2 regions of the Bradyrhizobium paxllaeri genome follow, and region 1 is predicted to be linked to the other one. Evidence: riboswitches for the same ligand, from Rfam matches in the RefSeq annotation. Region 1 holds a riboswitch; the other holds the start of a gene.
The links. A riboswitch is a leader RNA that binds a small molecule or an ion and turns the genes downstream of it on or off. The one in region 1 is predicted to bind S-adenosylmethionine.
Positions count from the first base shown of each region.

Region 2: linked by a shared signal. The riboswitch ahead of LMTR21_RS37025 (O-succinylhomoserine sulfhydrylase) and the one ahead of metX (homoserine O-acetyltransferase MetX) in region 1 are both predicted to bind S-adenosylmethionine.

Region 1 covers NZ_CP042968.1:7,182,862-7,186,283, forward strand. The annotation lists gene metW (methionine biosynthesis protein MetW) at 5-670, opposite strand; gene metX (homoserine O-acetyltransferase MetX) at 672-1,874, opposite strand; SAM riboswitch at 1,956-2,035, opposite strand; gene LMTR21_RS34350 (chorismate mutase) at 2,201-3,049, shown strand; gene hisC (histidinol-phosphate transaminase) at 3,077-3,422, shown strand, end outside.
Region 2 covers NZ_CP042968.1:7,727,953-7,731,374, reverse strand. The annotation lists gene LMTR21_RS37030 (SGNH/GDSL hydrolase family protein) at 1-1,025, shown strand, start outside; gene LMTR21_RS37025 (O-succinylhomoserine sulfhydrylase) at 1,141-2,334, opposite strand; SAM riboswitch at 2,405-2,484, opposite strand; gene LMTR21_RS37020 (2'-deoxycytidine 5'-triphosphate deaminase) at 2,607-3,422, shown strand, end outside.

The sequences.
Region 1 (3,422 bases):
AGCGTCACTTCCCCGTCCCCCTGCTCAGCAGAAACACACCCTGCTCGCCGAACATGTTCCAGACCCACCAAGGCAGGTTCAGCGGCACCGGGCGGCCGTAGAGATCGAGGGCGACGGCGCGCTCCATCTTGACGTTGATCTCGTCGCAGAGCTGGACGAAATCCTTGATGGTGCAGAAATGGATGTTCGGCGTGTCGTACCAGGTGGCGGGCAGATGTTCGGTGCGCGGCATGTGGCCGCCGACGAGCAGTTGCAGCCGCATCTTCCAGAAGCCGAAATTCGGGAACGACACGATCGCTCGCCGGCCGATTCGCAGCAGATTCTCCAGCACGACCTTCGGCTGCCGCGTCGCCTGCAGTGTCTGCGACAGGATCACGTAGTCGAAAGCATCATCGGGATAGTTGACGAGATCGGTATCGGCGTCGCCCTGCACCACGGCCAGCCCCCTGGCGACGCAGCGGTTGACGCCCTCGCGCGACAGCTCGATGCCGCGGCCGTCGATGCCGCGGCTCTCCAGCAGTTGCAAGAGTTCGCCGTCGCCGCAGCCGACGTCGAGCACTTTTGAGCCGGCCGCAATCATTTCGGCAACGAGCAGATGATCGGTGCGATATTTTCCGGTGCGATCGGGCGCGACGCCGCCGAGCGGCAGGCTCTGTTCCTGAAGGGCCATATCAGCCACCTGTACCATCGAGGCCGCGCGCCTTGCCTGCGGATTCCAGGAAGGCACGGGAAATATCGAAGAACTCGGGCACGTCGAGCAGGAAAGCGTCGTGGCCGCGGTCGGTCTCGATCTCGGCAAACGACACCCGCGCGCTCGATGCATTCAGCGCATGCACCAGCGCCCGCGATTCCGAGGTCGGAAACAGCCAGTCCGACGTGAACGACACCACGCAGAAGCGCGTCTTGATGCCGCGAAACGCCTGCGCCAGCACGCCGTTGTGGTCGGCGGCGATATCGAAATAGTCCATCGCGCGCGTCAGATAGAGGTAGCTGTTGGCATCGAAGCGCTCGACAAAGGACGAGCCCTGATAGCGCAGATAGCTCTCGACCTGGAAATCCGCGTCGAACGAAAACGTCGGCAGCTCGCGATCCTGCATCCGCCGTCCGAACTTGCGATGCAGCGCGGCGTCGGAGAGATAGGTGATGTGGCCCGCCATCCGCGCCACCGCCAGCCCGCGATGCGGATGGGTGTTGCGTTCGAAATAGCGCCCATGGTGCCAATCCGGATCGGCCATCACGGCCTGCCGGCCGAGTTCGTGAAACGCGATGTTCTGCGCCGAATGGCGCGTCGAGCACGCCACCGGCAGTGCCGAAAACACCCGCTCCGGATAGGCGGCGGTCCATTGCAGCACCTGCATGCCGCCCATGGAGCCGCCGATCACGCAGAGCAGTGTCTCGATGCCCAGCCGATCCAGCAGCATGGCCTGCGCGCGGACCATGTCGGGGATGGTGATGATCGGGAAATCCAGCCCCCAGGCCTTGCCGGTCGCCGGATTGGTCGAGGCCGGACCGGTCGATCCCATGCAGCCGCCGATCACGTTCGAACAGATGATGAAGTATTTGTCGGTATCGAGCGGTCGGCCGGGGCCGACCATGATTTCCCACCAGCCGGCCTTGCCGGTCAGGGGATGCACGTTGGCGACATGCTGATCCAGCGTCAGCGCGTGGCAGATCAGGATGGCGTTGGAGCGGTCGGCGTTCAGTTCGCCATAGGTCTGATACGCGATCTGGAACGGCGCGAGATCAATGCCGCAATCGAGCTTCAACGGCTGCTCGACGTCGAACTTCGCCACCGTCGAGGTCGGATGATCGGCCTCGTGGGCGCGGTCCTCGCTGTGAATCGACGGACTGGATACCGACTGCAAATTTGTCATCGACGACCAACCTCCTTGTGGAGGCTCCAGACAGAAGTCAGGCCATAAAAAACCCGGCCTGAACGAAAGGTTCGGCCGGGATCACTTCTGTCCCCGGCCTGTTTAGCGAGTTGTTTAACGTGGCTGCAAGCCGGCCGGCTCAAATGACCACGGAATGGAACAAAGCTAGTCCGAAGCAGGTCCCCCGTCAAGGCAGGCCCCATGGCTAACCGGGTAGCTGCCATGCCAGCGCCGCCGTTTCTCTTTGCTTTCAGCGGCCGTCTTTTCTAATCAATAGCCATGATTGCCGGTGATTTCGGATCGATCCGGCGCTGAAGGTTCTCAAGATGTCCAAAGCCCCCCCGGCCCCGCCCTCGCTGCAGGAATTGCGCAAGGAGATCGACGCGATCGACGAGCAGGTCCATCGCCTCCTGATGGCGCGCGGCGACATCATCGACCGGCTGATCCAGGTGAAACAGACCCAGGAAGTCGGCTCGGCGTTCCGCCCGGCGCGCGAGGCCAGCATGATGCGCGAGCTCGTCCGGCGCCATCGCGGCATCCTGCCGCTCGACACCATCGAGAGCATCTGGCGCGTCATCATCTCGACCTTCACCTACGTCCAGGCGCCGTTTTCGGTGCATGCGGACGTCTCGGTCGGCGAACCCGCGATGCGGGATTCGGCGCGGTTTCATTTCGGCTTTGTCGTGCCCTATGTCGGCCATTTCAGCGCGCAGGCGGCGGTCGAAGCGGTGGCGAAATCGAAGGGCGATCTGGCGCTGGTCTCGGCGGTGTCGAGCCGTACACCGTGGTGGAATGCGCTGGAAGCCGACGGCGCACCGAAGATCATCGCCCGGCTGCCATTCCTTGAGCGCGCCGATCATCCGGCGGCGCTGCCGGTATTCGTGATCTCGCGCGTCGCCGACGATGCGATGGTGACGGAGGTGCAGATGTGGAGCGTCCGCGTCTCGGGGTGGAACGCCGATATCGCCCGCGCGCTGGCGCCGCTCGCCGAAATCGTCGCCGTGCCCGACACCGCCTTCGACGGCGCGGCGCTCTTGGTGTCAGATGCCGGCACCGGCTTCGAGAAGATCAAGGCTGCCCTGATCCAGGCCGGCGCCTCGGTGCGCTCTTCGGCCCTCGTCGGCAGCCACGCAACGCGCTATACGGTGCCCCCGAACGGATCGGCGAAGCCTTGACCGCCGCCTGAAATTCCGGAGTTGAAGATGAACCGCCCCGTGCCGAATCCCGGCATTCTCGATATTGCGCCCTACACGCCCGGCAAGACGCCGGTGCCGGAGCCGGGCCGCAAGGTGTTCAAGCTGTCGGCCAACGAGACCCCGTTCGGGCCATCGCCGAAGGCCATGGCCGTCTACAAGGATGCCGCCGGACATCTGGAAGACTATCCGGAAGGAACCTCAAGGGTGTTGCGGGAAGCGATCGGCCGCGCCTACGGCCTCGATCCCAACCGCATCATCTGCGGCGCCGGCTCGGACGAAATCCTCAATCTGCTCGCGCACACCTATCTCAGCCAAGGCGACGAGGCGATCTCCACCGCCCATGGCTTCCTGG
Region 2 (3,422 bases), 550 kb from region 1:
GTCGTTACTGCCCTTTTCGTTTGTCGATATTGCTGACTGTCTCCGCCGCGGGCCTGGCGTTGCTGCTGCCTGCCTCGGTACTGGCGCTGCATGCGCAGACGGCCCCGCAGCAGGCCGCCCAGCAGGCGGCGCTGTCCGATAGCGCAAAAACCGAAAGCAAGGCTGAAAGGAAGCCGGCCGAGACCACCTCGCCACAGCCCGCGCCGTCGGCTGCCGCCAATCCGGCGGTGCCGAAGGGCGTTACCGGCAAGGCGATCGAGAAGGTGAAGGAAGTCGCCAAATCGGCCAGCGACATTTTCAACCGCGTCCCGTGCCTGCCGCCCAAGGGCGGCTCCAAATCGATGGGCTCGTTGCCGCGCGTCGCGAGCAAACTCGTCGCCGGCCTGCCGGTGGTGATCGTGGCGTTCGGATCGTCGTCGACCCAGGGGTACGGCGCGACCTCGCCGGACTTCAACTATCCCAACCGCCTCGCGGCGCAATTGCGCCGGCAATATCCGACCGCCAGCATCTCCGTCGTCAATGCCGGCAAGGGCGGCGAGGACGCGCCGGAAATGATGAAGCGGCTGGAGACCTCCGTTCTCGATATGCATCCGGATCTGGTGATCTGGCAGGTCGGCACCAACGCGGTGCTGCGGAACCTCGATCCCGCTGAGACGGCAAAACTTGTCGAGGAAGGCATCGGGCGCATTCAGGCCGCGGGCGCCGATGTCGTGCTGATCGATCCGCAATACTCGCCGCGCGTCAACGAGCACGCCGAGAGCGCGGGCAAGATGATGTCGCTGCTCAACAAGGTCGCCGAGCTTCGCAAGGTCGGCGTCTTCCCGCGCTTTGCGGTGATGAAGGACTGGCACGAAAAGCAGGCGATCCCGATCGAGAATTTCGTGATTTCCGACGGCCTGCACATGAGCGACTGGGGCTACGCCTGCTTCGCGCAACTGCTCGGCGACGACATCATCAAGTCGGTCGGCCAGATCAAGCTCGGCGTCGCCGTGCCGGCGGACGTGCGGGCGTATAGGCCGATGTGAACCGGAATTCGTAGGGTGGGCAAACGCGCGTCAGCGCCGTGCCCACCATTCTAACCGAATACGCCGCGTGAGATGGTGGGCACGCTTCGCTTTGCCCACCCTACCGTTCGCAGCTTCACGCCTTCTCCAGCGCCTGCGCAACGTCCTCAATCAGATCGTCGGCATGCTCCAGCCCGGCGGAGAACCGAATAAAGCCCTCGCTGATGCCGAGCTCGGCGCGCGCCTCCGGCGTTAGCCGTTGATGCGTCGTCGTCGCCGGATGGGTGACGAGGCTCTTGGCATCGCCGAGATTGTTGGAGATCTTGGCAAGCTTCAACGCATTGAGGACGCGGAAGGCGGCCGCCTTGCCGCCCTTCACCTCGAAGCCGACCAGCGTCGAGCCGCCGCGCATCTGCTTTTTCACCAGCGCCGCCTGCGGATGGTCGGCGCGGCCGGGATAGATCAGCCGCGAGATCTTCGGATGGCTTGCCAGCACCTCGGCGAGCTTCGCCGCGTTGTCGGTCTGCGCGCGCACCCGCACGCCAAGCGTCTCCAGGCCCTTGAGCAGGACCCACGCGTTGAACGGCGACAGCGACGGCCCGGTCTGGCGCATGAAGTTGTGGAGGTGCTCGGCGATGAAGGCTTCGGACGAGAGAATGATGCCGCCGAGGCAGCGGCCCTGGCCGTCGATATGCTTGGTCGCGGAATAGACCACGACGTCGGCGCCGAGCGACAGCGGGCTCTGCCAGATCGGGGTGGCGAAGACGTTGTCGACGACCAGCCGGGCGTCGCCCTTGTGCGCGATCTCGGCAATCGAGGGAATATCGAGCACGTCGAGCGTCGGATTGGTCGGACTCTCCAGGAAGAAGGTCTTGGTGTTGGGCCGCAAGGCGCGCTGCCATTGGTCGAGATCGAGACCGTCGACCAGCGTCGTTTCGATGCCGTAGCGCGGCAGCAGGTCCTGCACGACGTAAAGGCACGAGCCGAACAGGGCCTTCGAGGCGACCACGTGATCGCCGGCCCTGAGCGGCGCGAGGATCGCGGTCGTCACCGCGGCCATGCCGGTGGCGGTGGAGCGCGCGGCTTCGGCGCCCTCGAGTTCGATCATGCGGCGCTCGAACATCGAGATCGTGGGATTGGAATAGCGCGAATAGATAAAACCGGGATCCTCGCCCTTGAAGCGCGCCTCGCACTGCTCCGCGCTGTCGTAGACATAGCCCTGGGTGAGAAACAGCCCTTCCGACGTCTCGCCGAATTGCGAGCGCAGGGTGCCGCCATGGACGAGGCGGGTTTCGGGACGATAGCGCTTGGTAGAACCAACTTCAGACATGTGACCTCCGCCGTGACCACTGGAAAATGGTCACAAAAAACCGGCCTGGAAAAATTTCCACAGGCCGGGATCACACGTGTCCCCGGCCTGTTTAGCGATTTATTTAACGTGGCTGCAAGCCGGCCGGCTCAAATCACCACGGGATAAGTCATGCTGATATTCGCTTGCGCCCTTTCAGTCAAGGCGGCCATCGGATAACCCCTAAAAGCCCATATTGACGAGGTTTGGATGACATTTGGGCATCCGAAAGGGCCACCTCAGAGGACCGCGCCGTGTCGTTCACGCTACCGCCCGACGCCAACGGGATTCTGCCCGACCGCATGATCGCGGCGATGGCGGATGCGGGCCTGATCCTGCCGGCCTATCCCTTTGTCGAAAGCCAGATCCAGCCGGCCAGCCTGGACCTGCGGCTGGGTGACATCGCCTACCGGGTGCGCGCGAGCTTCCTGCCCGGCCCCGGCGCGACCGTTGCCGAGCGCATCGACGAACTGAAACTGCACGAAATAAATCTCTCCGACGGGGCGGTGCTGGAGACCAATTGCGTCTACATCGTTCCGCTGCTGGAAAGTCTCGCTTTGCCGCCGGAGATCGTGGCTGCCGCCAATCCGAAGAGCTCCACCGGCCGCCTCGACGTGTTCACGCGCGTGATCGCCGACGGCACCCGCCGCTTCGACATGATCGGCGCCGGCTATCACGGCCCGCTCTATGCCGAGATCAGCCCGAAGACGTTTCCGGTGCTGCTGCGCGAGGGCTCGCGGCTCTCGCAGGTACGCTTCCGCACCGGCGACGCCATCCTCAATGCCGACGAGCTCGATGCGCTGCACGACGCCGAACGGCTGGTCGATATCGACGACGCTGATCTGGCCAACGGCGTCGCACTCTCGGTTGATCTTTCCGGCGAGAATTCCGGCGGTTTCGTCGGCTACCGCGCCAAGCGCCATACCGGCGTCGTCGATGTCGACCGTCGCGGCGGCTATGGCGTCGACGAATTCTGGGAGCCGATCCCGGCGCGCCCCGACGGCAGCCTGATCCTCGATCCCGGCGAATTCTACATCCTGGCCTCGAAAGAAGCCGTGCAGGTGCCACCG